Regions from separate parts of the Priestia sp. USM5 genome, predicted to be linked through region 2. Evidence: predicted binding sites of a transcription regulator. Region 2 holds the regulator's gene; each other region holds the start of a gene.
The links. The regulator LexA, encoded in region 2, represses DNA repair genes until DNA is damaged. The targets are predictions, from matches to a motif close to CGAACATATGTTCG.

Region 1 (8,313 bases), 1.1 Mb from region 2:
GCGGTTGCGTTTTCCGTTGTTAGCGTAAGCCATACAGGCGTCATGACAGAACCAACAATCGTAGCACCGTGTAGCCCTGTACTCCACATAAGAGTAATTAAGATAAAAATCAGAATCGTACCGACTAAGCTTGTACCAATATGAGTTAAAGGCTGCTGCAGTAAAACCGTCACGACATTATGTAAATTCCCGAAGTCTCCGACGTTTTCTACAAGCAAACGCAGCCCCCATATAACCATTACAGCGCCAAATCCCGGTATTAAAGCTGAAAATGAACGAGCGACAGCTGGCGGAACGGTTTCTGGAAGCTTAATCACAATATTTTTTTGAATAATCTTCCGGTAAACTTCTGTTGCAATAATAGCTATAACCATCCCCACAAAAAGACCTTTACTTGTAAACATAGCCGTTTGGTAAGCTGTTTCGACCATAGCCGTTCCATCTGCGTTTTCTCCAATCGTATACGAAACAAAAGGTGTACCGACAAAGAAAGCAGCTAAAGACACTGCACCTGAAGCAAGTGCATCCACTTTATACGATTCTGCTAAGCGATAGGCAATCCCGAACGTAGCTACTAAAGCCATAATTTCAAACGTTCCTCTGTACGGATATAAAATGCTTGCTTTTAGCTTAGGATGTTCTGTTAAAAAATCTGTGTAGGCTTGAAAAGGTAAATTGGCTAAAATTAAGAAAAGTGAACCGATAATAATAAGCGGCATCGTCAGGACCATACCGTCTCTTAATGCTTGAAGATGACGCTGCTGAGCAGCTTTGCCAGCAAGCGGCATAATATATGTTTCAAGTACACGATTCATTTTGCTCAATTGATTCCCTCCTATTTCGAAACTAACTGCTCAGCAGATTTTAGCACTTCTTCTCCGTTACACATTCCGTAATGAACCGGATTAATAACCTCTACTGGAATTCCTTTTTCCTCTCCTAACTTTTTCATTTGAGGAAGCAAGTAGCGCACTTGTGGACCTAAAAGTAAAATATCTGCATTATCGATATGATTTCTAACCGCGTCTCCTGGCACTGCCCAGATTTTGCACGTCGTCTCTTTTTCTTTTGCGCTTTTTTCCATTTTAGTCACTAACAAACTTGTAGACATCCCTGCTGCGCAGCATAGTAAAATATTCATTTCCAATTCCCCCTTGATCAGTGATTGATTAACATCCATAAGTGAGATAAGTATCTTGCTAAGATGTTTTCTTGTTACCTTCACTATATATTGAAAACGCTTTCAATTAAACGCAATATTTTTCCGTTACCAAAGGAAAAATATTGTTTGAATATTCTTTAAATTAAGAGAGAAAGGGATTGTAAATCAAATTGAATTGTGGTAGATTCTTAAAAAAGATAAGCAGCTCACCCATCTAGGTAAGCTGCTTATCGACCCTTATTATAACCCAGTAGAAATTGTCTCCTGATGTGAGATTCCTAAGATGGTTACTTCTTGTATACTTATATTATCTGCAAGAGAAAGCGCATATATCTGATCACTTTCTTTTCCTTTGTACGATCTTTCTAGCTGTTCGTCAGGGCCTGTATGCGGCTGTAGCTTCACACTTTGCAAGCTCTTAAACGTATAGCCTTTTGTTTCTTCGCTAGTAAAGTCTCCAAGAAGGAACCCTTTTTTATCATTGCTTACTTGTATTTTTGCATATTCGGGCGTTTTGTTTCCGTTGATAAGGATTTGTTCTATTTCGTGAAATACAGCTTCTTTTCATTGTCTTTTTCATACACACGCATCTGCAAATTTCTTACAAGATCCTATCAACTCTTCTTTTTTAGCAAGCTGACAAATCCACTCTTCAGGAAGGCCATCCAGCTGATAATATGCTCCTGCCATAGTACCGGTAATAAAGCCTATTGTGTCTGTGTCTTCTCCTAAATTCACAGCGGTAAGTACAGCTTCTTTGTAGTCATCACTTTGCAGAAAAGACCAAAGAGATGCTTCTAGCGAGCTGACAATGTATCCAGTTGACCCGATTTCATTTCTCGCTGCGTGCGGCAAGCTTAGGTTTAACACTCGTTCATACGCAGTGAATTCTGCTTCATACTCCGTACCTGTTAAATGCTTTTCACAGATATTCACAGCTTTTTCATATGCTTCAAAAGGCTCGTTGCCGTCAAGAAGACAAATAAGCAGCTCCACGTATATAATGCAGCCAAGCGTAGAGCGCAAGTGGCGGTGCGTGACGTGAGCAATTCTTTCTATTTCTTCTTTTCTTTTTGTAAAGCTAGGTTCATCACATAGTGTAAACGCAAGCGGGGCAATACGCATAAGCGCTCCGTTTCCGTTGTCGTATTCAGCGCTTCCTCCCCACTCTTCTTTAGGAAGCCCGCTTTTATAGCGGCGAATCGCTTCGCTTGTTGCGATGCCAATATCAAACATTTCTCCGTACGGCGTCCAGTAGCCATCCGACCAATAGTTCGCAAACTTTTGCATCAAATCATATTCATCTTGTTTTTCTAGTAGATTATCAATCAAGCACATCGTCAGAGATGTATCATCTGACCACGTTCCTTCAGGCTGGTTATACGTACCGTAGCCGGTCATAGTTGTGATCCGAAATGAATCGCGTTTTTTAAACTCAACTGGAACGCCTAAAGCGTCTCCGACAGCTCCTCCTAGAATTATAGAAAGGACTTTTTTATGTAGCGTCATGCAATCAACTCCTTTCTATTATTGTAATTGTTTGATTTTGGAATTTGCAAGAGATCTCTTGCCTAGATGCTTTTTCTTCTTTATAAAATAGGAAGAAATATAAAGACATTCCTTCGTACTTCTCTAAAAACAATTGACCAACAAGAACAAACGTTCTATAGTAAATATATGGAGGTGAAAACGATGCGACCTGAACTTACAAAAGATTTACTTATCAAAGACTTTACCGATTTTTACTGGCTCAAAACCGAGCTGCAGCAATTTTGCCGAGAAAACAACATGAGCCCGTCTGGATCTAAAATGGAACTTTCAAAAAGAATTGAAGTGTTATTAACGACCGGTGACACTCAACAAATAACAACGCGACCTAAAAGACGCTCGTCCTCTAAAACACAAGCGCCGCTAACATTAGATACCTTCATTGGGGAAAATCACCGCTGCAGTCAAAAAGTACGGACTTTTTTTAAAGACGCCATTCATCCTACGTTTCATTTTTCCACATATATTCAAAACTACTTTAAAGAAAATGTAGGGAAAACCTATCGAGATGTGGTAAAAGCGTGGCATGAAGAAGAAAAACGAAAAAAGCAGCCTTCTTATCAAAAAGAAATTGCGCCTGAGTTTGAATACAACCGCTTTATTCGCGATTTTTTTAAGGATCCGAAAAACAATGGAAAAAGCCGCGATGATGCAATTGCGGCGTGGAAGCATTTAAAAGTTCAGCCTGGAAGCAATCAATACCGCTCTTAAATCAAACTCTACATATAAAGACCATTAAAACACCACCTCAAGAAAAGGTGGTGTTTGTGCACGCCTGTAGATTTCTTCACATACGCATGTGCTGTTTGTTGCAGCGTAAAATCTTTAGCTATAAACGGACTCTTTTTTAATTAAACCAAGCGTCTGTGAAGTAGACGCATGAATTTCGTTAAAGAAGTCTGGATGATCAACTAACGACATGCCATAGGAAGGAATCATTTCTTTTATCTTTGGCTCCCACTTGTTCATGTTTTCTGGGAAGCATTTTTCCAATACTTCAAGCATAACGTGAACCGCCGTCGATGCACCAGGCGAAGCGCCAAGAAGTGCAGCAACCGAACCATCAGCGGCACTTACAACTTCTGTACCAAACTGAAGCGTTCCTTTTCCTCCGGCTTCCGTGTCTTTGATTACCTGCACACGCTGGCCTGCTACAACGATATCCCAGTCTTCGCTTTTCGCGTTCGGGATAAACTCACGCAGTTCTTCTACACGTTTTTCATTTGATAACAGCACTTGCTGAATTAAATATTTTGTTAACGCCATTTCTTTGACGCCTGCTGCTAGCATGGTTAAAATATTATTCGGCTTTACAGAACTGATTAAATCCAAGTTTGAACCAGTTTTTAAGAATTTCGGCGAGAAGCCGGCAAATGGACCAAACAACAGCGTCTTTTTGTTGTCAATATAGCGTGTATCAAGGTGCGGAACCGACATTGGCGGAGCTCCGACTTTGGCTTTTCCATATACTTTCCCGTGATGCTGCGCAATCACTTCAGGGTTATTGCATACCATAAATAATCCGCTTACTGGGAATCCTCCAATATGCTTGGATTCAGGAATACCTGTTTTTTGAAGTAAAGGCAAGCTTCCGCCTCCACCTCCGATAAAGATGAACTTTGCCGTGTGGTACTCAACTTTGCCGCTGTCTACATCTGCGACTTTCACTTCCCACATACCGTCACTTTTACGTTTAATATCTTTTACACTTCGTTTGTAATGAACGTGAACCCCTTTATTCTTCAGATGGTCAAACAACATGCGTGTTAAAGCACCGAAGTTTACGTCTGTTCCCGAATCAATTTTAGTTGCGGCAATTGGTTCATTTGACGTGCGCCCCTTCATGATTAACGGAATCCATTCTTTTAGTTTGTCAGGACTGTCGGAATACTCCATTCCTTGAAACAACGGATTGTTTGACAGCGCTTCAAAACGCTTTTTCAGAAACGATACATTTTTTTCCCCTTGTACCAAACTCATATGCGGAATTGGCATGATAAAATCTTGCGGATTGCGAATCAACTTGCTGCTTACCAGATAAGACCAAAACTGTCTTGACAGCTGAAACTGCTCGTTAATTCGGATCGCTTTCGTTATATCTATAGATCCATCAGCTTTTTCTGATGTATAGTTTAGTTCGCACAGCGCAGAATGGCCCGTCCCTGCATTATTCCATTCGTTCGAGCTTTCTTCCCCTGCGTCTGCGAGTTTTTCAAATACTTTAATGTCCCATTCAGGTGCTAACTCTTTGAGTAATGATCCCAAAGTTGCGCTCATGACTCCGGCACCAATTAAGATAACGTCTGTTTTTTTCTGTACGTTGCTCATTATAACCTTCCTCATCCCCTATATTTGTAAAAAGATGTAGGCGCTCCTGCTTACGTAGTAAAAAAATTCAGGTGCGACCTAAGAACACACCTTTTTCTGTCTCACTTATAACTATATCACAGTATAATTGTCTGATGATTATAAACTATTCAAAAATGATAAAAAAGTGAGAAAATCGCCCACAAATTCCAAAAAACTTATTAAATTCCGTCTGCATTTTCTTTTATTAGTAAACTTTTATACCTACTTCTAAGTGGCAAAGCATCGATCAATAAAATAACAAACTATTCCAAAAATTCAGCTTAAAAACCAAAATAACTGTCTTGAAAATTTCACCTACTATAACTATACTCAGCCCAAAGAACAATCAGCACTATAAATAGAAAAGCCTTCATTCTTTTTGACTAGCTATACGTAGGTGTATTCATATATGTATAGAGCACCAGCTTATCCAGGTGCATTTTTAGAAAAATAAGTATATATTGCAATGACTAATTTCCAGCCCATATTGCAAGTTACAATATCTATGTCATATAACATACCATGAAATAAGTGAATAAGTAAATGATTATTCAGAAATTTATGTTATAAAACCTAACACGTATGTTGACTTTTACATAGACTATATTTGAATATTTAAAAGAAAACCCTCCAAATTTTGACGAGTGACATATTGTTATACGCTCGAGCATTTTTTTGATGAAGCATTTCCACAAAAATACCCCTTAGAGACTTTAGCAAATCAACGTGCACTTACAAAAAGCTTTTCAATCATGTAATTTACTTAAAAAATCCGTAAACGTATCTGCGATGTAAAATACATTGCTCCTTGCACGTTCTTCCACTTGTTCTTCAGTTAAACCTTTCTCTTGCATTAACACTTCTTTTTCAGCAGCATTTTCATGTTCCCAAAATACCACAATCGGATTGTCTATATTATTTTTACAATCTAAACAAAATAAATTTCCAGCGGGATCATTCGCAATAGGAAAAACCTTTTTCGAAAGCATAGGTTTATATAGTTCATATTTTTGAACAATGTACTTACTGCTTTTCTTATCAAAGCTAAATAAACTACCAAAACAACGCTCTACGTTGCCTACATTAAATTCTTCTGGTAATACGCTAGCACCTCCATTTATTTTTACACAATCAATATAATCTTTAGGTAAGTGGAATCCTAATTACCTTCCACTTTCTTCAACCTCATTTTCTGATACTTCTCAATCAGCATATTCCCACTCTAAATCTTTTCTCATCTAATTCCTCCTTATAAATACGGATTATTCCATAACTCCAATCAGAAATGGATATTTAATTCTTCACGAATCGATTTTTCTAGATAGTCTTCAAAGCTTCCGGCTAGAACTTTTTTTCCGCCAAAGTCAAAATCAACTATGATGATTTCTTTATTAGGATATTGAAAGCCTACTGGATTTCCCGCACTGTCTACTCCAATCACAACAAAATGCTCGTATCCTTGACAAAGAATATTTCTGAACTGTATAGATTTATCTACAAATGACGGTGTAGACACAAACTCTGCCTCTCTTAACCCTAAAACAACCGCTTCACCAATTGCCCCCGAACCATACCTCAAAAGAAATTTTTTAAAGTCCTCTGGAAGTTTCACTTTTAGCTTAGCTTCAGCTTGTGTCACTTCCTCACTAGTAACAGCACCGCCAAAAGCTTCAGGGTACATTTCCAACTCTTGGTCCACTGCTTTTAATAATTCGATCTTCATTCCATTCCTTCCCTTTCTGTAGATGATGATTTAATTCTTTTTTGTACATACTCTTGTTATCTTTGTAAGCGCAGGCTAGAAATTAAATCTTCTAAGGAGTTTGCAATTTTTTTAAAACAACCTCGTTCAAAATTTTCTAATTCTACTCTGCCGCTGAGATTATCGATCACAACTACCAAACCATTGCCTTCTATACCTATAGGAACCTTATCAAGCTTATCGCGATTTCTTTTATATCCCTTTAAGTTCCTTTCAAACGTATCCAATTCCACATTTGGTAATACAGCTTCTAACGTGATGTAATGGCTATCCAGAAAACCATCTAACTCCGCAAACCAGTAGGAATTAAAATAGCAGTCAATTGAAGAATGAAATTTAATATGAAACCTTTCTTCAAGTGGTTTTATATCGCTATGGTTATTTTTTTGAACAGGGTTCCATAAAATTTCTTCGTCTTCATCCACTTCCCCTTGATAAATCATTGATTGAACATTTTCATTGTAGGATGTTTTAAATAGGAAATCCAAACCTTTTTCAAAATATTCTCTTCTTACCTTAAAATAGTTGCTCATAGCATCTTTCATTGCCAATAACATCACCTTCACTTAAGACTTTTTCTAATCGTTCAGCATATGTTAGTTCTGTTTCTTCACGCCCTGTTATCTCGGATGAATTAATTCGTTTAAAAAATCCTTAAAACTATGGGCTACTTTATATGTATTTTCTTCTTCACGAGATTGGGGGAAAGAAAGAGAGTGGTCCCAGTAATACACACCGTGCCTTTCCGTATCAGTAATAAGTACAATAAGTCCCGAACCAGGATCATCTCCTATTACCAAACTACACGGCAGCATATCTTCTTCAAACTCTTCATAGCATTCAATTAAATCAAACGTTCTTGTTACACCTATCCCATACAAAACATCTAAAGGAATTTCTTGCTTTAATTCTTCAACAAAAAATTTACTATATCTTACTTTCGAAGTTCCTCCGTTATATTCACCTAAAAATTTTTTATAATCTTCGGGAAGTAAAAACCCCAAAAGTTCTTCTAATTTGCCAATTGATTCTTCCGTTGCTTGACCAAAAGCATTTACATTCATTTGATAACTATCTGGCAAGTTTACGTTGATCGTATCTTCTCTCTTTTTTATTTCATCAATACTGACTCCATCAGCCAAAAAGACAGAATCATTATATTCGTTTGTAACCTCTATGTTTTTTTCTTTTTTCATGTTACTTCTCCTTTCGTGTAACCTGTTACAACCGTTCTTTTTTTATATGTAAAATGATCAGTCCTCATATAAACAATTAAGAAAATCGTTGAAGCTATTTGACAAAAAATATATATTTTCCATTTCTTCAGTTTCCTCACCGTGAGCCCAATGATAGACTTGTCCGAAATACTGGTTGCTGATCCCAATACATATTTGATTCCCGCTTGGGTCATCTGCTATTGGCATAAACCCCGCTTCTACAATCTCGTCGAAAAAATCAAACTTTTTCTCTAAATTGTCATACATGGTTCCAA
Region 2 (8,313 bases):
TTATGTACATTTGCAACTTTAGCCGCTTCTTGGATTTCTTGATTGCTTGCGTCTTCTTTTCCGAACGCGATATTAGCAGCGACTGTTGTTGAAAACAAAAAGTGATCTTGAGGAACATATCCAATGCTTTTGTACAGTGAATCAAAAGCATAATCTTTAATGTCTTTTCCTCCCCATAAAACAGCTCCGTCGCTTACATCAAATTCACGAAGCAACAGCTTTAAAAGCGTGGTTTTCCCAGCACCCGTCTTTCCGACAATCCCTAACGTTTGACCGCGAGAAAGTGTAAAGTAAATTTCGTTTAACGTGTATTCGTCTTCTTTACCATACGAAAACCTATGAATAACAGCTTCAATATTTCCTGTTGGCAGTTCAACACTAGGATGCGCTGCTTCTTCAATCGAATTTTCTTCTTTTAATAAAGAAAATACCCTGTCATATGATGCTCTTCCTCGTTCCACAATGTTAAATAGCCAGCCAAACGCGAGCATCGGCCAAATAAGAAGGCCCAAATAAGTTGTAAAGGTAACAAGCTGTCCCAGTGTTAACTCTTCACTAATCACCATCTTGCTGCCAAAAATAAGAGCAAGTAAAAAAGAAAGTGCTACAATAATCGAAATGGTCGGATCAAACAATGCATCTACTCGTGCTACTTTCATGTTCTTTTGAACAACATCTGCAGACTTCATACGAAATTCTTCGACATCAGCTGCTTCTTCCCCAAACGTCTTAATGACTTTAATTCCGCTAATGCTTTCTTGAACCTTATCATTTAAAGTAGAAAATGCTGCTTGTGCGTGATGAAACCGCGCATGAAGCAATGTACCATAGTAACTTGTTAAAACGGCCATAAGCGGCATAGGAATAAGGCAAATAAGCGTTAATTTCCAGCTGATTGTTAGGGCCATTGTGCATAGAACAAGCCCTCCTGTGACAATGGAATCCACGAGCGTCAAAACGCCCGAACCTGCAGTTTGTTGAATAGCTTGAATATCGTTTGTTGCATGGGCCATCAAATCCCCAATTCGCCGCCGCTGATAAAAGGCCTGATTCATCCTGGTAAAATGAGTGTAGAGGGTATTTCTCAGCTGCTTGGCTAGTTTAACAGATGAACCAAATATCATAATACGCCATATGTACCTTGTGAAATAGGCCACAACAGCAGCTCCTAGCAAAATGCCAACCATCTGCATTAAGCGCTTTCCATTCAGCGTCCCTTCTTTAATGCCATCTACCGTTAAACCAATAATTTTAGGCGGGAGAAGTTCTAATGCTGCCACAATAATGAGCAGCGCTATCCCCGTTATGTAAGAATTTTTTTCCTGTTTGAAAAACCACCATAACTCTCGAAAAATTTTCATCGTATCCCCCTAGCCCCACAACCATTTTCTTATCTCTATCATAAAACAAAAGACACCCTTCTGAATAGAGAGTGTCTGTCCAATTAACCATTATTTAATTTGGCCGTTCATTGCTTTCATCATTTGGTTAATTTTTTTCTGCGATGGTTTCATGCCCATTTGCATCATCATCATTTTTAACATTTGTTCATTAATTGGTGGATTTTTCTTCAGATAGCTCATCATATACTTACGAGCAATGAAAAATCCTAGCGCTATCCCAACAATTAATGCTAGAACACCAACTAGAATATACATTCCCATGGTATTACTTCCTCCTTCGTGTTGTCTAACTTACAGTGTACTAGACCATACGCTATTATACAATATTTCCGTTCCAATTTCCTTAAATAATTACACAAATTTTCTTGTTTTCACAGGCCTCAGCCAGCCGTATTCATCCGTTCCATAATTCACTGCTAAAAAACAAGGATCTAGCTTGCGTAATACTTCAAAAAAAGCTGTCTCAGCATCAACATTGCCATCTCCTTCAATTGTTATACAGCGATTCGTTAATTTTATAGATGCTCGACTTTTTTTATGAGGATATTCCAGCACAAACGTCTCTTGATGAGTAAAAAAATGAGGATAATGAGAAAACGCCTGAAGTAATTCTCGTTGAATAAATGAATTGGGCAGTTGGCGAGTAATGTAATGAACTTGTTTTTGTAAATGCGTTTCCTGCAAGTGACGTTTCATTTTATATTCAATCAGCAGCTGATAAATGAGCTTTTCTCTTCGAAAATAGGATGATGCAACTTCTTCCTCCATTAAATATACTTCATACGTTCTCACGATTCATCCTCCCTTTCGGCTCGTTCTTTTTTGTACCATTATACCGAATGGTGTACGCAATGCTTGTCTATCGATGAAAAAATTTCTTTGTTTTTTTGTCGAAAAAAAAGAGCAGACCATAGGAGTCTGCTCTTTCTTGTGAAAAAGAATTATGCATTAAGCAAGCTTTTCACTTTTGCTACTACATTTTCAACTGTAAAACCAAATTCTTTCATGATTGTTTCACCAGGAGCAGATGCACCGAAGTGATTAATACCAAGAACTTGTCCCTCGTCTCCAACATAGCGTTCCCAGCCAAGTGTAGAAGCCATTTCAATACCTAAACGTTTTTTCACTGATTTAGGGATAACACTTTCTTTGTACTCAGCAGATTGCTCTTCGAAACGGTCCCATGCAGGCATACTTACTACAGATACATCAATGCCTTCTGCAGCTAATGCTTTTTGTGCTTCTACTGCTAGGCTTACTTCAGAGCCTGTTGCAAGTATTAATGCATCCGCTTGGTCTTTACCAGCTTTAGATACAACGTACGCGCCTTTAGACACGCCTTCGTATGCATTTTCTTTTGTACCTTCAAGCGTTGGCAAGTTTTGACGAGTCAATACAAGCGCCGTTGGGCGGTCAGTTGATTCTAATGCTAAGCGCCATGCAGCAGCTGTTTCATTTGCATCTGCAGGACGAACCACTGAAAGACCTGGCATTGCACGAAGTGATGGCAATTGTTCAATTGGCTCATGTGTTGGGCCGTCTTCTCCAACTGCGATACTGTCATGTGTGAATACATATGTTACAGGAAGCTTCATTAAAGCTGCTAAGCGAATTGCTGGGCGAAGATAATCAGAGAATACAAAGAATGTTCCTCCGAATACTTTTACACCGCCGTGTAGAGCCATACCGTTTAATGCAGCTCCCATTGCAAATTCACGTACACCGAACCAAATATTACGTCCGCTGTAATCAGCTGCAGTGAAGTCTTCTGAACCTTTAATCATTGTTTTATTTGACCCAGCTAAGTCAGCTGAACCGCCGAAGAATTGAGGTACAGCTTGTGCTACTGCGTTTAATACTTCTCCAGAAGAAGCACGGCTAGCTAAGCTTGAACCCGTTTCGTATGCTGGAAGCGTTTCTTCCCAGCCTTCCGGTAACTTTCCTTCTACTGCTAGTTCAAATTGACGACCTAGTTCAGGATATTTTTCTTTATACTGTGCAAATACATCGTTCCATTCGTTTTCTTTCTTTTGGCCATCTTCAGCAATTGTAGCTTTGAAGTGAGCATACACTTCTTCTGGCACATAGAAATCTTCTTCAAATGTCCATGCATAAGCTTCTTTTGTTAATTTTGTTTCATCGGAACCTAATGGAGAACCGTGCACGCCAGAAGTACCCGCGTGGTTTGGAGAACCAAATCCGATTGTTGTTTTTACTTCAATTAGCGTTGGGCGTGTTAAATCGCCTTTTGCTTCTTCAATTGCGTTTGCAATCGCTGTCAAGTCATTGCCGTCTTCAACGCGAATTACTTGCCATCCGTAAGCCTTGAAACGATCTTCTACGTTCTCAGAGAACGAGCGATCTAAATCTCCGTCTAAAGAAATATCATTTGAATCGTATAAAACAACTAAGCGTCCTAATTTTAAGTGTGCCGCTAATGAAGCTGCTTCAGCAGATACACCTTCCATTAAGTCTCCGTCACCACAAATACCATACGTAAAGTGGTCTACAATTTCTAAACCTTCTTTGTTGTATGTTTCAGCTAAATGACGTTCTGCCATTGCTTTACCAACAGCCATTGCAATACCTTGTCCTAGTGGACCAGTTGTTGCATCAACACCTGCTGTATGACCGAACTCTGGATGACCTGGTGTTTTGCTTCCCCATTGACGGAAGTTTTTAAGGTCTTCAATTGATAAGTCATATCCAGCTAAATGAAGCAAGCTGTATAATAGTGCCGATCCGTGTCCTGCTGATAATACAAAGCGGTCACGGTTGAACCAGTTTGGATTCTTTGGATTGATGTTCATAAATTTTGTCCACAATGTATATGCCATTGGAGCAGCTCCCATTGGCATACCTGGGTGACCTGAATTTGCTTTCTCAATCGCATCGATTGATAAAGTACGAATTGTTGCAATCGAAAGATCTTCAATACGTTGTGTCATACTCTTCATTCCTTTCAAAACTATGTACATATGTTATCATACTAATGATTTGCTTATTTGTACAATACTTGAACCAAAAAAATTTCCACTTTTACAGTTTTTGTGTGCCTTATTAAAAATATACAAAAAACTAGAGGGAACTCTCCCTCTAGTTTTACTAGAACGTCTTAGTGAAGACGCTTCTTTTTGCTCTCTTTTAACTTCTTAGGCGTAACATCTTTACCTTCCTCGTCCACAACTTTAATCGTATGAAGGTGGTTTGTCATAGATTGTCGGAAAACTTTTAAATATTCCTGACGTAGCTCTTGCTGTTCTTTCGCTTCAGATTCTGTCAGACCTTCAGCCTTTGCCTTTTTTGAAAGAGCATTAATACGAGCAAGTTTATCTTTTGATAGCATATAAAACCTATCTCCTTATAATCAATAATTAAAATTACCGAACCGTTCCGGCAACATGTAGTCATCTTACTAAATCTCTTTCGTTTTATCAAGAGATTGAGCACTCTCTTGATACTCTTGATAGCGACGATGTACCGTTGCTTTTGAAATATTATAACCAAAACCTTTTAGCGTAACTGAAATTTCAGCAAAGGTTAAGCCGTTATGACGAAGGCGGACAATTTCTTCAATCGGCGCTTCTTTTTTTTCTCTTCCTGAGTTAACTCCTTGATTTTTTAAATTTTGCTGCGGACGATAACCGTTTTCTACGGCTCTTTTCATTCCTCTTTTAATTTTAGCGTTATGTAATTTCCGCTGATGCTCTTCCACTAAGCTAATAATATCTAACACCATCGAATCAGATTCTGAAAGCTGAAGCTGACCTTGATGACTAATCGTATAGATCGTAGCATTTTCTTTATGAAAAGCATGAAGAAGCGCAATTCGGGCATTTCCTCTGCCTAATCGCGTTTCGTCTTGAATGAGCAGCACAGATATTTTTTCTTCTTTCATTGTATGAAGAACATCCAATATACCCTCTCTGTCTACGTCATATCCGCTTGCTTTTTCCATTACGACTTTTTTTACGTTTAGATGGTGAAGATCAGCAAGCTTTTTTAATTCTTCTTGCTGGCGCTGTAAAGATGTTTCTTGGGTTTTTTTATCCGTACTTACACGGCAATAAATAATGGCGTCCACTTTTATCACGACCTTTTCGGCTTCTAACAATATTCAGGAACGGCCGTTACACACTACTGTTCAATTGCCACTTGATTATGTAACTCTTTTTTTAAAACAGGAATATATAATTTATCTCCAGGAGATAAAGACTGGGCAGTGTCTGAGTTTAGATCATTGACGTCTTCAACCCATTTGACAAATTCATTGGTGGTCAAATGATGGTGATTATGATACTTGTTGGACAAGTCCCAAAGCGTATCTCCTTTTGTAATAGTAACCGTTGAATATTTGTCTAAATCTACTTTATCCGCTCCTAAAACCAGCGTCAATACATATGTAAGTGCAGCGATAACTGCAAAAAAAATAGCGTAATGTTTCATAGAATGTAAGAATTGGTGCATATTATGATCCCCCTATCAGAATATATGTTCTTATTTTATTGAGAACATTTGTTTCTGTCAATGGAATTCTTCGAACTTATGTTTGTATATTGACACATCACGTGGTATAATTCACCTAAAGAATAGCTAAAATCGAGGTGAAAAATATGAAGCTATCAAAACGTCAACAAGACATACTAGATTTTATTAAGCACGAAGTAAAATTAAAAGGTTATCCGCCTTCTGTTCGTGAGATTGGGGAAGCGGTGGGATTAGCCTCTAGCTCCACTGTACACGGGCATTTAGCTCGTTTAGAAAGTAAAGGGTTAATTCGCAGAGATCCAACAAAACCAAGAGCAATCGAAGTTCTTCAACTAGACGAAGTAAACATCCCTAAAAGCAATGTCATTAATGTTCCTGTTATCGGTAAAGTAACAGCGGGTCTTCCTATAACAGCCGTTGAAAATGTGGAAGAATATTTCCCTCTTCCAGATAAATTCGTTTCTCCAGATGATCATGTATTTATGCTTGAAATTATGGGAGAAAGTATGATTGAAGCAGGTATTCTAGATGGCGATATGGTAATCGTACGTCAGCAGCAAACTGCTAATAACGGAGATATTGTGGTCGCTATGACCGAGGACAACGAAGCAACGGTAAAACGTTTCTTTAAAGAAGAAAATTTCGTTCGTTTACAGCCTGAAAATTCAACGATGGCGCCTATTATTCTTCGCCACGTAACGATTTTAGGAAAAGTCACTGGTGTATATCGCACGATTCACTAATCACACACTGTATGTAAAACCAACTAATCATGATGTTAGTTGGTTTTTTACGTTTGTTTTCTAAAAAAATTGGCATATTATAAATGATACGTCGAATCATTACAGGCAGGTAGAGCGGTTTTTATAAAGCCTGTTTTACCTTTTACTTTCTGTCTGCATTTTTTCGACTCTCAAAAAAAATACAACCGACTATAAGAAGGATGTAGTTTATGACCAATACACCAAGGAAAACAGAACCATTTCAAACTATTATGCCTACCAAAGCAATGAACATGTTTCTTTTTCCTTTTTCCTTTGATCGAAAAAATAAAGAGCAGCTTGTTCATGCACTAGAAGCAAATATGTTTGAGTTTTTTTCCATTCAAAACAAACATGTAGAAAAAGAATACTACGGAGAACAGTATTACGTATCTCATGATAGCTTGGATCAATATTTTCTTCCTTACATTGAATGTATTCTATTTCCTGATTCGTGCGAAAAAGAAGGCTTGCTTCGATTTTCAAAAAAAATAGACCATACCGTTACGCTACAAACTTCCTCCACCACCGTGTCTAGCAACGTGCTGTCTGTGGATGTTTTTTTATGTCCTTTTGAAATTGGGGTCATGACCATTCGCACTGAGATGAGTCATAATCATTACACCTATGATGACATTTTAGAATTCATGAATCATTTTCGTGTATTAGAACCGAAGCTTGCTGAAGAGCATGGATCCACCATTACCTATGAACATCATCGCTATAGCAAAGTACAGGATTATATTTTTTCACAGCTCGCGCCATTTTTGAACGAACACATCAAAAAAGAAGCGACGCGTGAACAGCACGTCGGGAGTCTTCCTTATTTTATCGATGAACGGATGTTTGTATTAAGTTATGTAACGGTAAATCAAGAGCAAGAGATTAACTCCACAACTTTATTTCGTACTGGGCAGCTAAATAGCTATACGCCTGACGGGAAACCGTTTATCTCTGCACACAACCATGAGTATATTAAAACGTATAATACCAAACACGTGTATTCCAGATGGGCTCCTGAAACCTATTACGTTATAACAGACCATGTGTTTTCGTGTATTTCTAAATCGACAGACTCTAAAACGGATCAGCTTTTGATGAATCATCTATTTGGCCAACATTACTATAATTTATTTTTGCATTTTTTCTATAAAATCGTGTTGCTAAAACTATCCTATGAGTATTCTCAGCTCACGTTTCATAAAAATTCAGAGGGCATCGAGCGACTAATTCGCTCTATTACTGTATTTTCAGGTAAATATTTATTTTTAGAAATTAGCTCTCGCACGGAAGGTCAAGAGTTTTCTGAGCTCTTTAAAAAAATCTTCCACATCAATTCTCTTTATCAAGAAGTCAAAGAAACCCTTGGTACTTTGTATCAAAATCAAGAGAAAATCGCGGCCAAGCGTCACAATTACTTATTATTAATTTTAACGATTTATACCGTTCTTTCCGGTATTTACGGAATGAATTTAGTTATTAGCAAGCTAAAGGGAAACATCAATTGGGATAGTATGAAGCAGTTTTCTATCTTTGAATATATCGCTTTAATAGTAGCTTTATCAGGAATTCTGATCAGCATTAGTCTCGGAGTGAGTTCCCTATGGAATTTATTAAAAGATCGATTTAAAACATAAAAGCTGTTCGCATCAGAAAATACA
Region 3 (8,313 bases), on a different contig from region 2:
GCCATTGCAGCATCGGGCGTTCAATCAAATTTATCATTAAAGATGACTTCTTTAGGATTGGATATTAGCAAAGAGCTTTGTATGGAAAATATGCGCAGAATTCTACACACAGCCAGAGTGAATGATATTTTTGTTCGAATTGATATGGAAGACTACTTGCACTGCCAAATCTCCCTTGATATGTATAAAGAATTACGCAAAGAATTTGATAATATTGGAATTGTGATTCAAGCGTATCTTTATCGTACAGAACAAGATATGAATGACTTACATCAATATCAAGCCAATTTACGTCTGGTAAAAGGAGCTTACAAAGAATCGCCAGAAGTATCGTTTCCGGAAAAGAAAGACGTAGATGAAAACTATAAAAAAATCATTAAAATGCATTTATTAAATGGACATTATACAGCTGTAGCAAGTCATGATGAGGAAATGATTCAGTATACAAAACGATTAGTAAGAGAAAACGGCATTTCAAATGATCAGTTTGAGTTCCAAATGCTTTATGGAATTTGCGTAGAGCTACAGGATCGTCTGGTCAAAGAAGGATATAAAGTCAGGGTTTATGTTCCTTACGGAATTGATTGGTTTGGGTATTTCATGAGACGCCTAGCCGAACGCCCCGCCAACGTATGGTTCGTATTAAAAAATTTCTCCAAATAAGTTCAGTCCAAGAAACATAAAAAATTCGACACAAGTATCCTGAGCTTCGTGTCGAATTTTTTAATTAGTTTAATCCGTATTCTTTGATTTTGTTATAAAGGGTGCCGCGCGAAATGCCAAGCAGATCTGCTGCTGCACTTTTGTTTCCATAGGTTTTTTGAAGAGTCTCTTCTATTAGCCTAGCTTCTTGGAGAGAATCTTCTTCTTTTTGAACTTCTGTGAAAGAACTGGCATCCTTCAGATTGTCAGGAAGGTGCGTAAGGGTAATCAACGACTGATCACTAAGAAAAATCATTCGTTCAATCGTATTTCTCAGCTCGCGAATATTTCCTGGCCAATCGTATTGCATAAAGGCTTCGAGAACTTCAGAGCTGATGAAAGGAGCCTTCTTTTTATACTTTTTACTAAATTCCTGTACAAATTGCTGCGTTAATGCTTCAATGTCTTCTTTATGGTCTCGAAGCGGCGGAATGATAATATTAATGACGGTCAGCAAATAGTAAAGATTTTCATGGAATTCACCGGCTTTTAGCAACTCTTCCAAAGGCGTCGTAGTAGAGGCTACAATTCGGGTTTGGACTTGAATTTCTTCCGTGCCTCCAACGTGATAAAAGGCTCGTTCTTCCAAGTAACGGAGAAACTTAACTTGAATTTCAAGAGGCATTTTATCAATTTCTTCAATAAATAACGTCCCGTTATGAGCCTGCTCCAGTTTTCCTGCAATGGTCGTTGGATCTTCTGAAAAGACGTCTTTTTGATGACCAAAGAGTTCAATTTCCAGAAGTCCAGATGGAATAGTGGCGCAATTTAAAGATAAAAAAGGTTCTTTATGTTTGGATCCCCCGTAGTGGATGGCCTGAGCCAGCATTTCTTTCCCAGAACCAGGTTCTCCTGTTAATAAAATAGGCATATCTGTAGATGCCACTTTTTTGGCAATGTCAACGGCTTGCTTAATTTCAGGACTGATACCCGCAAAAGAAGAAAATGGATTATCTTTCGGAATGAGAAGAGATACATCAATTTCTTCATTTAGTCTTACAATATTGGTAATGTCATGTTCGGTTGCGACTCCACCTATGACTCGGTTGTTTCTTATAATAGGAGATGCATTGATGAGCACGTGAGTTTGTTCATTAGGACGATGATACGTTCCGCGCACAGGACGCCCTTCATTTAGAATCGTATGTAGAATGATGGATTCATCTTTAAAATGCTCTCCGATTTTTCTACCAATAATATCATCTCTCTGAATCTTATACGTATGTTCCGCAGCAGTATTCCACAAGATTACATTTCCTTCATGATCGACCGCTGTCACTGCATCATTAATGGTTTCTGCCAATGTATCAAAATAGGAAGCTAATATCTCATTTTGGCTATGCAAATGTGTAATCCACTGTGAAGGTGTTACAAGTCCTATTGTGGTTTCTTGGTTTTCTGCTTGAATGAGGACTGGTCTATTCCAGTTTGTGTTGGCTTGTAAATTGGCTAACGTAGAAGTAGAAGATGAAGGCCAATTTGTGTCCGCTATTACTTTTTTAATGGACGATGCCTCGTCATGACCTGTTAAAAGGTATCGTTCATCTTTTTGTATTACATAAAAGGTACTTGCTGTGACTACAACGAAATCATAGTTGGAAAGTTCAGATTTCACTTTAGCTAAAGAAGTTGATTCTTCAACTGTTATAAAGGAGTTATTTATAAGAACTTGATCAACGCTTGCCATACTAAACCCCTCTCAGTACATATTTTTTATACTGTATCATAATTTAGAAATTGGCGCAAAAGCCTATCTTTTTCAAACAATTAGGCAGCTTACTTTCTTTTATTGCTTTCATCTAAAGAGTTGTATTCCCCTCGAAAAGGGTAGTATAAGAATTTAGTGGGTAATAAAGTAACAGGGTAAAAAATCAAAACAAACAAACACTATATAAGATTAATACTCATTAGTTTCATTTATGAGTATAAAGTGATAAAATACGAATATCAGTTCGTGTTTTCGGTTTTTACATATCGTAATAAAAATATATAAAACAAGAAAATAGAAACGGAGGCCTTCATTTGAAAGATCAGTTTGAATTAGTATCCCCATATCAACCGCAAGGTGATCAGCCAAAGGCAATTGAAAAGATTGTGAAAGGAATTAAAGAAGGTAAGCAGCATCAAGTATTATTAGGTGCTACAGGAACGGGAAAAACCTTCACTATGTCTAATGTTATTAAGGAAATAAATAAGCCGACATTAATAATGGCTCATAACAAAACGCTTGCTGGTCAATTGTACAGTGAGTTTAAAGAGTTTTTTCCTAATAATGCAGTCGAATACTTTGTCAGTTACTATGATTACTATCAGCCTGAAGCTTATGTACCTCAAACAGATACATTTATTGAAAAAGATGCAAGCATTAATGACGAGATTGATAAACTTCGTCACTCGGCAACTTCTGCTCTTTTTGAACGAAAAGATGTCATTATTATTGCCAGCGTATCCTGTATTTATGGATTAGGGTCTCCGGAAGAATACAAAGAAATGGTCGTATCTCTTCGAGTAGGAATGGAAAAAGAACGCAATCAGCTGCTTCGTACGCTAGTGGATGTACAGTACGAAAGAAACGATATTGACTTCAAGCGCGGAACGTTCCGCGTTCGCGGTGATGTTGTTGAGATTTTTCCTGTGTCTCGAGATGAACACTGTATTCGCGTGGAATTTTTCGGGGATGAAATTGACCGCATTCGCGAAGTCGACGCCTTAACAGGAGAAATTATTGGAGATCGTGAACACGTGGCTATCTTCCCGGCATCTCACTTCGTCACGAGGGAAGAAAAAATGCGTGTGGCCATTCAAAACATTGAAAAAGAACTAGAAGAACAGCTAGAGAAGTTAAAAGAAGCAGGAAAGCTTTTAGAAGCGCAGCGCTTGGAGCAGCGCACTCGCTACGATCTAGAAATGATGAGAGAAATGGGATTTTGTTCAGGAATCGAGAATTATTCTCGTCATTTAACGCTTCGTCCGGCTGGTTCTACACCTTATACACTGCTGGATTTCTTCCCGGAAGATTTCCTTCTTGTGGTGGATGAATCCCACGTTACCATTCCTCAAGTTAGAGGAATGTATAATGGAGACCAAGCGCGTAAACAAGTGTTGGTGGACCATGGTTTCCGCTTGCCGTCTGCATTAGATAACCGTCCGCTTAAATTTGATGAATTTGAACAGCATATTAAACAAATCGTCCATGTTTCAGCAACACCAGGTCCTTACGAACTTGAGAAGGCGCCTGAGGTGATTGAACAAATTATCCGTCCAACGGGATTATTAGATCCAAATATTGAAGTTCGACCAATTGAAGGGCAGATTGATGATTTAATTGGAGAAATTCACGACCGGATTAAGCGAAATGAACGAGTGCTCGTCACGACGTTAACAAAGAAAATGTCTGAGGATTTAACGAACTACTTAAAAGAAATTGGCATTAAAGTTCAATATCTTCACTCTGAGGTGAAGACGCTCGAGCGTATTGAAATTATCCGAGAGCTGCGGCTTGGAAAATATGATGTGCTCATAGGGATTAACTTACTCCGTGAAGGTTTAGATATTCCAGAAGTTTCGTTAGTAACCATATTAGATGCGGACAAAGAAGGATTCTTGCGTTCAGAACGATCGCTTATTCAAACCATCGGACGTGCTGCGCGAAATGCTAATGGACATGTCATTATGTATGCAGATCGCATCACAAACTCCATGGACATTGCTATCAATGAGACCAAGCGTCGTAGAAGTATTCAAGAAGCTTACAACGAAGAGCATGGTATCACACCGACAACGATTCAAAAAGAAGTTCGAGGCTCAATTCGTGCAACAGTAGTAGCAGAAGATACAGAAACGTATGAAGAAGCACCGGCATTTGATAAACTCAATAAAAAAGAAAAAGCAAAGCTCGTAGAAGAAATGGAACAAGAAATGAAAGAAGCAGCCAAAGCGCTTAACTTTGAACGCGCAGCTGAGCTTCGTGACTTGATTCTAGAATTAAAAGCGGAAGGGTGATAAAACATGGCGATGGAAAAAATCGTGGTAAAAGGTGCACGAGCCCACAATTTGAAAAATATCGATATTGAAATCCCGCGAGACAAATTAGTGGTATTAACAGGGTTGTCAGGTTCTGGTAAATCTTCTTTAGCTTTCGATACAATCTATGCTGAAGGACAAAGACGTTATGTCGAGTCACTTTCGGCGTATGCAAGACAGTTTTTAGGTCAAATGGATAAGCCAGATGTAGATTCGATCGAAGGATTGTCGCCTGCTATTTCAATCGATCAAAAAACAACGAGCCGAAACCCTCGTTCAACCGTCGGAACTGTGACCGAAATCTATGACTATTTGCGCCTTTTGTTTGCTCGTGTAGGAAAGCCGATTTGTCCTAATCATGGAATTGAAATTACGTCTCAAACGATTGAGCAAATGGTAGATAGAATTTTAGAGTACCCTGAACGTACAAAACTTCAAGTACTGGCCCCTGTGGTATCTGGCCGAAAAGGCACCCATGTAAAAGTATTAGAAGATATTAAAAAGGAAGGGTACGTTCGCATTCGAGTAGACGGAGAAATGCGTGAAATAACAGAAGAAATTGAACTGGAAAAAAACAAAAAGCACTCCATTGAAGTAGTGATTGATCGCGTTGTTGTCAAAGAAGGTGTAGCCGCTCGTTTGTCGGACTCTTTGGAATCAGCTCTTCGCCTTGGAGATGGGAAAGTAATTATTGATGTAATAGGTGAGGAAGAATTACTTTTTAGCGAGCATCATGCTTGTCCAAAATGTGGCTTCTCCATTGGAGAACTTGAGCCCCGCATGTTTTCATTTAATAGTCCGTACGGGGCGTGTCCAACGTGTGACGGTTTAGGAACGAAATTGGAAGTGGATAAAGATTTAGTGATTCCTAACTATGACTTAACACTTCATCAGCACGCAATTGCACCTTGGGAGCCAACAAGTTCTCAATACTATCCGCAGCTGCTTGAAGCCGTATGTACACATTACGGCATCGACATGGATGTGCCGGTTCGAGATATCCCGGAACATTTATTTGATAAAGTATTATATGGCAGCGGTAAAGAAAAAATTTATTTTCGCTATGAAAATGATTTTGGCCAAGTAAGAGAAAATCATATCGAATTTGAAGGTGTGCTTCGGAACGTAGAACGCCGTTATCATGAAACAAGTTCTGATTATATCCGTGAGCAAATGGAAAAATACATGGCTCAGCAAGCTTGTCCAAAATGTAAAGGAAATCGTTTAAAACGCGAAAGCTTAGCGGTGCTTATTGACGAAAAGCATATAGGAGATACAACACGCTTTTCAGTAAAAGAAGCATATGACTTTTTTGAAAGTCTCAGTTTATCTGAAAAAGACATGAAGATTGCGGATATGATACTGCGTGAAATTCGTGAGCGTCTAAGCTTTCTCATTAACGTGGGACTTGATTACTTAACATTGAACCGCTCTGCTGGAACTCTTTCAGGAGGGGAAGCGCAGCGCATTCGCTTGGCTACTCAAATCGGTTCTCGTTTGACGGGGGTTCTTTATATTTTAGATGAACCTTCTATCGGTCTTCATCAACGTGACAACGATCGCTTAATTCGCACAATGCAAGACATGCGCGATATTGGAAATACGTTGATTGTTGTAGAGCATGATGAAGATACGATGATGGCAGCTGATTATTTAATTGATATCGGACCAGGAGCCGGCGTACACGGGGGTGCCGTTGTTTCTCAAGGCACGCCTCAGGAAGTGATGGATGATGAAAATTCCTTAACGGGTCAATATCTATCAGGAGAGAAGTTTATTCCACTTCCAGCCGAAAGACGTTCGATAGATAAAGATCGGATGATTGAAATTATAGGAGCAAAAGAAAACAATTTAAAAAATGTAAAAGCAAAGCTTCCGTTAGGTGTATTCACAGCTGTTACAGGTGTATCTGGATCAGGTAAGAGTACGCTTGTAAATGATATCCTTCACAAATCATTGGCGCAAAAGCTGCATAAAGCAAAAAGCAAAGCAGGAGAACATAAAGAAATCAAAGGCATTGAACATTTAGATAAAGTCATTGATATTGATCAGTCTCCCATAGGCCGTACGCCTCGTTCAAACCCTGCAACCTATACGGGTGTATTTGATGACATTCGAGATGTATTTGCCCAAACAAACGAAGCAAAAGTGCGCGGATATAAAAAAGGCCGCTTTAGCTTTAACGTGAAAGGCGGCCGATGTGAAGCTTGTCGAGGAGACGGTATTATTAAAATCGAAATGCATTTCCTGCCAGATGTATACGTTCCTTGCGAAGTCTGCCACGGCAAACGATATAACCGGGAAACTTTAGAAGTAAAATACAAAGATCAAAACATTTCAGATGTGTTGGATATGACAGTTGAAGACGCGCTTCACTTCTTTGAAAACATTCCAAAGATTAAGCGGAAGCTGCAGACCATTTACGATGTAGGACTTGGCTATATCACGCTTGGACAGCCGGCCACTACTTTATCGGGTGGAGAGGCCCAGCGTGTAAAGTTAGCTTCAGAGCTTCACCGTCGCTCAACAGGAAGAACGCTGTACATTTTAGACGAACCGACTACCGGTCTTCATGTCGATGATATCGCACGTTTATTAAAAGTGCTTCAGCGTTTAGTTGAAAATGGAGATACAGTTCTAGTGATCGAACATAATTTAGACGTGATCAAAGCAGCTGATTATCTACTTGATTTAGGGCCTGAAGGTGGAGATAAAGGCGGACAAATTGTGGCTACGGGTACGCCAGAAGAAGTGGCGAAAGTAAAAGAATCCTATACGGGCCATTATTTGAAGCCAATTTTAGAACGTGACCGTAAGCGTATGGAGAAAAAAGTTGAAAAAGCAGAGGCATTAACTCGTTAAAAGACACCAGCATTGGTGTCTTTTTTATAAAGAATGAAACTTTTTAACTCATTAAAACGTAATACATGATATAAGGAGCTGATTATTATGGAAGGAAATCGCATACTATCTTCCTTAAATTATTTTAGCGTTTTCTTTGCACCATTTTTATTACCTATTATTATTTATTTTGTTGTTCATAACATAGAAGTAAAGAAACATGCAAAAACTGCATTTTTGTCACATTTATTACCTATCGCTACAGCGATCTTGTTCTTATTTTTCTTGCTTCCTGCTCTTACTGGCTCTAGTGGAACGGTATTTATTCTTTTAATTGTAGCTTTAGTTGTTGTTTCTTTAGTTAATGTTGTTGTGTTTGTATGGAATATTGTAAAAGGGATACAAATATTAAGCAGATAAAAGTTAAATGACTAAAACGTAAAGAGGAGATGGAAGGTATGAGTGAAAAGCGCAAACAAATTTTACAGATGGTAGAAGAAGGGAAACTTAGCGTAGATGAGGCTTTAACCCTGCTGAATTCACTGGAAAAAGACTCAGCTAATGACTCTTACTATGCTACGCCTGATAAAGCTGAGCTATCCCCTTATGTAGGAGGAAAACAGAAAAAAACGTACGCTTCTAAGTCATCTCAAAGCTCTTTAAAGGAAAAATTATTTACATTTGTAGATCAAACGGTAAAAAAAGTAAAAGAAGGAGATTTAGATTTTAACTTTGGTCCTTCGATTG
Region 4 (8,313 bases), 2.0 Mb from region 2:
TACTGAAAGTCTTTATTTTACTAACTTTAATAAATATCTATTTTGAAAAGGTGAAACGAATGTTTGAAAGTCAGCCAACAAACAAAGATTTGATAAATAAGCTAGAAGATGTTCTCAAAGGAGACGTATCTAGAGAGCAATTTAATATGTGGGCCTACAAATGGGTTCAAAATCTAGATAATAGAAGTAATCTTTCCTTAAATGAGAATCAATTACATGAATACTTTATTTTCTTATTAGGCATCGATTTAGAGATGGAACCCGATATATATTTCTACGACAATAGACAAATTCAAGAATGGATTGAGAAAATAAAACATGGTATTCAATTATCTTAATAAAGATATAAGTACTATCGTTGAGAAAAGAGATGCAAGAATCAAATTAAAATTGAAGGTAAACAGGGCTTTATTCAAATTAAGTCAGAAAAGAAATATGGGTTTTCCAATAAAAAAAGTCATTTTGGAGGTTATGATATTGAAGGAACGGTTGAAATAAAGACTGGGAATTACTATGTATTAGGAGAATTGTGGTTCACTACAAACGATATGTATGAATTTTATCAAGCATTAAACAAATGCTATAATACCCTCCAAGGCATAGCCACTTTTATAAACTACGAAACGTCTCTTCAAATAGAATTTGAATTTAATAATCTAGGTCAAGTCGTTATCCAAGGTTATTATAGAGAGAAGCCTTATTTGGAAAACGTACTGCAATTTGAAATAGAAAGTGATCAAAGTTTTATTTTAGCTACGTTAAATGAATTAAAAACATTTTTGAGTCAATATGGGGATATTAGCTGAGATAATTAATGAAAAAAGGAAATCCAAGGTAGGGTAAAGTACCTTGGTGTTTTTATTTCTCAAAACCTCTCCTACATTAACTAAGAGTGTATATACAATAAATTGTTTTAGAAAGATCAATGATAACAAAAATTCAAAATTTCAATAACGTAGCTTTCGATTATCCTATAAAAAGGTACAGTTCGCAAAGGCATAAATCCCCAGAATTACATGCCCTAATATCTTAAAAAAGCTCCTTTGTATATACTGTTGTGAATAAAACGTTATTATGGTATAAATCTACTATAATATAACAAAGTAGGTAATTTACATGTCAAAAAGTAAATGGTTTTTGATTTTATTTGTTCTATTAATTTCTATTACTTTTTTCTTTTTTATACTCAAAGAAGATGGAGAAATCAAAAGAGATAATATAGAAATAGGATATAAAACAAATGATGAATCTCAACACATTATTGATCCACAGAATAAAGTGGATCGAAATAAGGAAATAATCGTCTCTACACATTTTAAAGAAAATTCGGAAAAGGAAAAACAAAATAAAAAGTTTGTACTAAAATTAGCTAATATCAAGGATAAGAGCAATGTTTTAATGGAAGAAATTATTCCTAATGACGAGGCCACTGCGGGTTACGAATTTAAAATTAGTTCAGGAAAACTTTCTGCGGGAAAGTATCAATTTTCTTTGTATAGAGATAATAATTTGAGCGTAGTAAAAGTCTTTACATTCAAATGATAAAGAATACATAGTCCGTAAAGGTATACCTTTACGAACTTTTCTTTTTCGTAAGAAATCTATCATCTTTATCGTTTGCTTAAGTTATAAAAACAATTACGAACGTCTTCTGGAATCCATGCACTTTTACGAACATTTTTAGTAATAAAAAAGGATTCATACCGGTTAATCGATATGAATCCTTTTGAAACATAGTTATATACCAATAGGTATTTCTTATAATAAAATTAATCCACCTATTATAAGAACAGCACCAAGCATAATACGGAACCCAGAAGACGACACTGGATCAGTAACTATATCGGATGCTACTGCTAAAACAACTAAAGTTTTTTTAGTCTTTCCTTTTGTGTTTTTATCTTTTACGATGATTAAAATTCCCGAGATTAATAGATACAAACCAACTAGTAAAACTAATATAGGTATAAAAATTATTTCCACCTGCTCTTATGTATTATAGTGTATTTATTTTCTATGCTTTTTATAACGTACATAGCTCTTTGTGTATGTATAAATAAACCATTAGAAAACATTCAATATTGCTCCAATAATAATTGCTATTAAAAAATATATCAGGAGACTAAATGATATTAAATATTCCCTAGTTTCTCTGTTATATCTTCACTCCATAAAGATTCGGAAACTTAAATAACATAAACAGAAAATAATTAACATGACCCACATAGGAAGCTGTTCAAAAGCAATAAAGAGTATAATAAAAACAATATAAAAACTTTTTTCTACCCATTTATGCCACTTGTTTACATGATTTTTTCAGTGTCGTGGTCATCTTTAACATTTAATTTTATAGCAAGATACTTTGTAATAAGAGATGCTACTAACAATAATAGTAAGAGGTATAAAAATGTTTTTAGCAATAATATTCAACTCCTATTTAAAATACATTTAACAAAGTACCAACTCCTATAGAAGCTAAATAAAAGAAGAAGAAGATAACGGCTAAAAGGTGTTCCTTTGTTTCTCTTGCAAATTTCCATTCCATAAATATATTAAATCCCTGATAAACAATACAAAAAGCAGCTAAAATAATCCACATAGGAACTTGATTATAATAGCTTAGGGAAAATAAAAATATTATGTATAGTACAACTTCTATTCTTGAGTGCCACCTGTTTACTTTTTTTCTATAAATATCTGGATCGGTTTCTAAGTGCATCTTTTTTCTTAAGTATTTTTCGACATAATGAGCGATATAAAACGCTACTATAATAAAAATCAAAAATTTGTACATAAATACCTCCTAATATCCAATAATATCATTTTTTTCTATTTTAATTAAATTAATCCACTTGTTGTGGAATTAATCATATGATTTAAGGCAGGTTTTATTGAACAGTAAGAAGAGGCTTCACTTGTGAATGAAAACATAGTAGCAATTGAAAGTTATAAAATTGCGTTTTATAAAGATTTAAAATATATGTTACTGAGGAAGATGATGTAATGACGAAATAACTATGTAAAGAAAAGATGGAAAGTTAAAGAGCCCTTGTATACCAAGAGCTCATATTTTTGTATGGTTCCGATAATTAAACTTATGTGAACTAGAATATAATAAGAGGCCGGGACAAAGCCCAGCCTCTTAGATTATCTATATAAATTTTCTACAGGTTTACCTAAATTGTTTATATCCTGAGTAATATTTAAAATGATTAAATAATGATCTTGGCTTTTTCGTTTACCAAGAAAAACAACTTGGTGAACTTCAACTAAATCATTTTCATATTCTTTGTTAGTTTCACACATTTCATACAAAGTGCTACCAAACTCAGTATTATCCCAATTAGCTATATCAAGCTCTATAAAAACTTGGCTTTTTTTTACGTTAATCATTTGTTGTCTACCCCTTATCTATAGCACAATTAGAATGCTAGTGGAAATTGCGTACTCTTTGCAGAGTTGCTTTTATTTATTATAACTCTATGATCTCTTGTCGAAGTATCTGAGGTACTAATATTAGAATCAAAACGTTTAGCGTAAAAAACTTGAGTATTTCCTTTTTTATCAGTTTGTGACCATTTATTATCGTAATTATTCATAGTTTCTTCTCTTAATTTTTTGACATCAACATTGCGACCATATTGAGTATCATTAGGTGTAGATTTTTTCTTTGGATTATACTTATGCCTATCATATGCGTGCTCATTGATAAAGCTTGATTTGTTCATTCCACCATTTAATTTATATGGAACAGTGTTATTCTTTCCCTTTTTAGGTTTACCTCTTCTTTTTAAAGCTTCAAAAGTACTTGTCGAAGCATCAGATACAACAGCCGTAATAGCCCCACTTGTGTTTGTAGTCACTTGTAAATTGATATCGTAACTAACTCCATCTTCAAAAAAAGCAGTATATGTAACTTTGTTGATTGCATCGTTCTCTAAAATCCCTGCATTTTTAAGTTCATCTAATCCATATACTTCAATTTTTTCTTCCAAAACTAACTTCTGAAATTCATCATCGTTCCATTCATCTGCGTAAGATATACTGCTAAACGAAAATAGACCTAAAATCATTAATAAAAAGGCTTTAACTAAAATTCGATTCTTTACCACTTGATTTTCTCCCCTTTTTCATATTTTGTCAACAATGAGAAATTATACTATACAAAAACAGAAAATGTAACAAAAATATACATAAAAATAATAATTTGTTATTTTTATAGTTATATAGACCTTTCTGTAAGTTGATTAAAAAGAGATATATCATATTGCAGTAACAATAATCGGGAAAAATTTAGAATTTCCATTGAATAAAGAACGTTTGTTCGTATATAATAGAGAACAAACGTTCTTTATCTAAGGAGTTCTTTCAATGGATTATGCCCAGCTACCAAACAGAGTCATTATATGCATCGATATGAAGGCATTTTTCGCTTCAGTTTCTTCTGTCATACGGGGATTGAATCCGCTAAAAACAAAGCTTGCGGTAGTAGGAGATATCAAACGGTCTGGATCGGTTGTGTTAGCTGCCACACCCTTACTAAAGAAAGAAGGAATCAAAACGGGAAGCCGTCTTTTCGATATTCCTAAAAGAAAAGATATCCATGTCGTGAATCCATCTATGGAGAGGTATATCAAGGCTTCGAACTATATTTCTAGTTTGGTGTTACAGTATGTGGCTCCTGAAGACTTTCATGCGTACAGCATTGATGAGTTGTTTATTGATGCGACAACTTCTTTGCATTTATTCGCTAAAACACCAGAAGAATTAGCCTATAAAATCATCAACGAGATTTATCAAAAAACAAGGCTGACAGCTACTGCCGGAATCGGTCCCAATCTCTTACTGGCAAAAGTGAGCTTAGATCATGAGGCCAAGAATAGCCCAACAGGAGTTGCTTATTGGCGGTATGAGGATATTCCCTTTAAGCTGTGGTCCATTCATCCGATGAAGGATTTCTGGGGAATCTCGTCTGCTACGGAAAGACGCTTACAACGGTTAGGCATTCACACCATCAAAGAACTCGCTCTTTCTTCAAAGGAGATGTTACAAAAAGAATTTGGCATTCTGGGTGAAGAGTTGTATCAACATGCGAATGGGATTGATTACAGTCGCATTTCTGATGTGTACATTCCTAGCTCTCGTTCATTTGGAAAAAGTCAGATTCTATTCCATGATTATACAAACCGAAAAGAAGTGGAGTTATTGCTGTTAGAGCTATTGGACGATGTATGTTTTCGTTTACGCATGCATCAAGTAGTGGCTCAGACTGTTCATTTATCTATTGGTTACAGCAAACAAACAGGTGGAGGCTTCTCAAGACAAAAGAAAATGGGGAGAGCTTCGAATTTAAGCCAAGATATCTTTCCGTATTGTTTAACCATCTTACATACACATGATAGCGGAATGCCGATTCGTTCCATTGGGATTTCCTTGTCGAACACACGCATTCAAGAAGAAGAACAAATGAGCTTATTTGAGGATATTGATCAGCGGGAAAGAGCCTATGCACTTGCAAAAACGATCGATGACATTCGTCTTCGTTATGGAAAGAATAGCGTTCTACGGGCCTCAAGCTATCTCGATCATTCAACGGCTCGTTATCGAAACGGCCTTCTAGGAGGTCATAAAGCATAAAGGAGGAAGCTGCTATGCAGAACAGAGGAATGAAAAAATGGCGACCGTTCGCCACTATGCCAGAGCAATACAAAGGATTACAGGAAATTATAAAAAAACAAGCAGAAATACCACAACCTTTTTTAACAGAAGATCAAATGGAACAGATTAATTTCACTTTGATTGAAGCGCTTCATACACATAAAAAAGTGTACCTGACGTATTACAAGCATGGGCAGTGTATAACAGAAACAGGAGTTATTCAGTTTGTTGATTCTCTAGGAGGATTATTTGTTTTTATAGATGAGGGGGGTAACCAGGCGAATAAAATGAGGTTAAGCGAGCTAATTGATGTTCGTTTCATGTAGTAGAAAGTAATAAAACAGTTTATTTACATAAGATTCCCATACATAATTAGTATAAGCTTAAAAAGTACAGGATCATTTTCATAGATTCATTTAGTAATGTTATATAAGGAGGCCTTTAAAATGAAGCAGGTTTGGCATGAATTTGAACAGTGGTTGAGAATAAATCGGCCAGAAGCAGTAGGAACACTTAACGAAGCAGCTGCTGAATCAGAAATTGCAGCGGTTGAACAAAAGATGGGACTAACCTTCCCCCAAAACCTTAAAGACTGGTTAATGATACATAATGGACAGAGCGATGAGTATATAGGAGTTATTGAAAATTATACTCTATTACCTCTAGAGGAGATTCTGTATACGTGGCAAACCTTAAAAGAGCTTTTAGACGGAGGAGAATTTGAAGATTTTCCAGAAGTAGAACCTGTTGGACCAGTGAAAAAAGAATTGTGGTGGAACCCGCGTTGGATTTCGATTGCCACGAATGGGGGAGGAGATGATATTTGTATAGACTTGGATCCGGCTGAAGGAGGAAAAGTCGGCCAAATTATCACCTTTTGGCACGATTGGGAACAGCGCGAAGTAATAGCAGATAGCTTAGAAGAATGGGTAATGGCCACGATAAATCATACAGATCATTAAAGGGGAGAAGCAAATGATAAAGCCGGATATAGAGAAAATCTATAAAATTCTTAAAGCACTTCCAGGTACGTCGGTGAAAGTAGAATTTGAAGATGAAGTGGGAGAAATTCTTTCTACTCCTTATTATATCTATCTTAAAAGCGAGTTTTTAGATGGACAATTAGGCTATAGAGAAGATCTAGAAGCCAATTCCCTTATAGGGAATCAAGAAGGAGATTGGCAAGAAAGCTGGTTTGTCATAGGGTATGATGAAGAAATCGGCGGTGACCCGCTTTTTATTGATATAGCGAATGAAGATTATCCAGTTTTTACAGCTGAACATGGTATGGGTGAATGGGACGCTTTAGAAATGTATGATTCTCTAGAAGAGTTTGTAGAAAATGTTACTTAATTATGGCTTCGTTAAAAGATTTTGATAAGAGTACGGTCAGAAGAGGACAGATAGTAGTTTAATATCTACCTAGCTGTCCTCTTTTTTAGCATCTATTAAACTTAGAAAGAATGTAGAGAGAGGAAGAGACTAATGGTAGGAATTGATTTCAGAAGATAAAAGTGAAGAATTATTAGATGCTTTTGCTAATTCGTTATAATTTATCTTTCTAATCAGCTTATAAATTAAGCTAAAGAATTCTGCAGCTGAAGGTAACTTCTAAATAGCCTAAGTATGGGAAGTGAAGACTATGTATCAAACTATAAAGATTAATAATTGGATTTTAGAAATTGATGTTGAAGAAACAAAAAAACAGTATTTGAAGAAGTGGGATTTGTGCGATTGTCTATATTGTCTAAACTTCTATGAAGCTATGAAGTCAAGATCAGAGATAGAGCTTCAGCTTTTTTACCAACTAGGTATTAATCCTTCTCAATGTAATCACTTATCACATTTTGATCCTCAAGAAAATGGGCTACACTTCTATATTGGCTGTTATCATCTTGTAGGTAAGGTATCTCTTCAAACGCCTCTTGAAATTATAAATTCAGATGATGCAATCCAAATAAGTAATAATTTACATATTGGCTTTTCTAAAAATTTGGAATTTGTCCCTGGTGGATTTGCCAGACCCGTACTTCAACTGAATTTTGAGATAGAAGTCCCTTGGGTACTTGCTGAAGAACCGAGTTAACGTGCTTTTATATTTTAACTACCGCTTTAAAGTATGTTTTGAAAATGCTAAAGCAGGGATAGAAAAAAAGCTACAGTCAAGAGTAAAAGAGGTAGTATACAAAGACGCACTATTCTTTAGTAAACAAAGAATAGTTGAATAAACACATGTGCTGCTTAAATAAATATGCTGTAAAAAAGCACTCACAAGAGTGCTTTTTACTTTGCCTTAAGAAATGATTTTACAAACAATCATGATACATATGGGTATTTCTACACTCGCTGTGCACAAAAAACTGGAAAAAATTCTCTTCGTTCATTTATAATAATAGAGAACTATGTCGAATCCTAAATATTGGAGAGATTGCTATATGAGAAGAATACTTCCTTTTATAATTTTTACCATTTATTGCATTCCATATGTTTATCTATCTATACGAAAAGATTTTGAAGATGATTCAAAAATAAACTATATAATCATGGCCATGGTTACAGTCGTACTATCTTATCTAAGCGGGCTGATTAGAGCAGATTTGTCACTTATTTTAGGAAATATCGTTTCTTTTAGTACTTCATATTTTTATAACGCGT

Region 1: ACWATA_RS10625 (DUF6434 domain-containing protein) is a predicted target of LexA. The motif match lies at 2,815-2,828, and genes of this name have one in related genera.
Region 3: uvrB (excinuclease ABC subunit UvrB) is a predicted target of LexA. The motif match lies at 2,644-2,657, and genes of this name have one in related genera.
Region 4: ACWATA_RS15315 (Y-family DNA polymerase) is a predicted target of LexA. The motif match lies at 4,314-4,327, and genes of this name have one in related genera.

What each region holds. Positions count from the first base shown of each region.
Region 1 is NZ_JBSGKN010000001.1:1,937,569-1,945,881, reverse strand. Features, by position in the region: gene celB (PTS cellobiose transporter subunit IIC) at 1-824, opposite strand, end outside; gene ACWATA_RS10640 (PTS sugar transporter subunit IIB) at 836-1,141, opposite strand; gene ACWATA_RS10635 (hypothetical protein) at 1,403-1,567, opposite strand; gene ACWATA_RS10630 (ADP-ribosylglycohydrolase family protein) at 1,739-2,671, opposite strand; gene ACWATA_RS10625 (DUF6434 domain-containing protein) at 2,855-3,421, shown strand; gene ACWATA_RS10620 (malate:quinone oxidoreductase) at 3,536-5,038, opposite strand; partial or broken gene ACWATA_RS10615 (SMI1/KNR4 family protein) at 5,806-6,297, opposite strand; gene ACWATA_RS10610 (SMI1/KNR4 family protein) at 6,339-6,782, opposite strand; gene ACWATA_RS10605 (SecY-interacting protein Syd) at 6,839-7,354, opposite strand; gene ACWATA_RS10600 (SMI1/KNR4 family protein) at 7,442-7,885, opposite strand; gene ACWATA_RS10595 (SMI1/KNR4 family protein) at 8,075-8,313, opposite strand, start outside.
Region 2 is NZ_JBSGKN010000001.1:812,415-820,727, reverse strand. Features, by position in the region: gene ACWATA_RS04200 (ABC transporter transmembrane domain-containing protein) at 1-1,361, opposite strand, end outside; gene ACWATA_RS04195 (YneF family protein) at 1,452-1,664, opposite strand; gene sirA (sporulation inhibitor of replication protein SirA) at 1,755-2,195, opposite strand; gene tkt (transketolase) at 2,345-4,351, opposite strand; gene ACWATA_RS04180 (DUF896 domain-containing protein) at 4,519-4,749, opposite strand; gene ACWATA_RS04175 (YneB family resolvase-like protein) at 4,819-5,487, opposite strand; gene yneA (cell division suppressor protein YneA) at 5,541-5,870, opposite strand; gene lexA (transcriptional repressor LexA) at 6,017-6,634, shown strand; gene ACWATA_RS04160 (magnesium transporter CorA family protein) at 6,844-8,289, shown strand.
Region 3 is NZ_JBSGKN010000002.1:165,508-173,820, forward strand. Features, by position in the region: gene ACWATA_RS25175 (proline dehydrogenase family protein) at 1-663, shown strand, start outside; gene ACWATA_RS25180 (sigma-54 interaction domain-containing protein) at 728-2,389, opposite strand; gene uvrB (excinuclease ABC subunit UvrB) at 2,725-4,704, shown strand; gene uvrA (excinuclease ABC subunit UvrA) at 4,711-7,587, shown strand; gene ACWATA_RS25195 (hypothetical protein) at 7,675-7,986, shown strand; gene ACWATA_RS25200 (DUF4097 family beta strand repeat-containing protein) at 8,025-8,313, shown strand, end outside.
Region 4 is NZ_JBSGKN010000001.1:2,853,540-2,861,852, reverse strand. Features, by position in the region: gene ACWATA_RS15345 (YxzC family protein) at 60-338, shown strand; gene ACWATA_RS15340 (WapI family immunity protein) at 384-806, shown strand; gene ACWATA_RS15335 (hypothetical protein) at 1,117-1,542, shown strand; gene ACWATA_RS15330 (DUF4181 domain-containing protein) at 2,438-2,794, opposite strand; gene ACWATA_RS15325 (hypothetical protein) at 3,148-3,393, opposite strand; gene ACWATA_RS15320 (hypothetical protein) at 3,423-4,112, opposite strand; gene ACWATA_RS15315 (Y-family DNA polymerase) at 4,372-5,637, shown strand; gene ACWATA_RS15310 (YolD-like family protein) at 5,652-5,984, shown strand; gene ACWATA_RS15305 (SMI1/KNR4 family protein) at 6,105-6,620, shown strand; gene ACWATA_RS15300 (SMI1/KNR4 family protein) at 6,634-7,011, shown strand; gene ACWATA_RS15295 (hypothetical protein) at 7,301-7,744, shown strand; gene ACWATA_RS15290 (hypothetical protein) at 8,094-8,313, shown strand, end outside.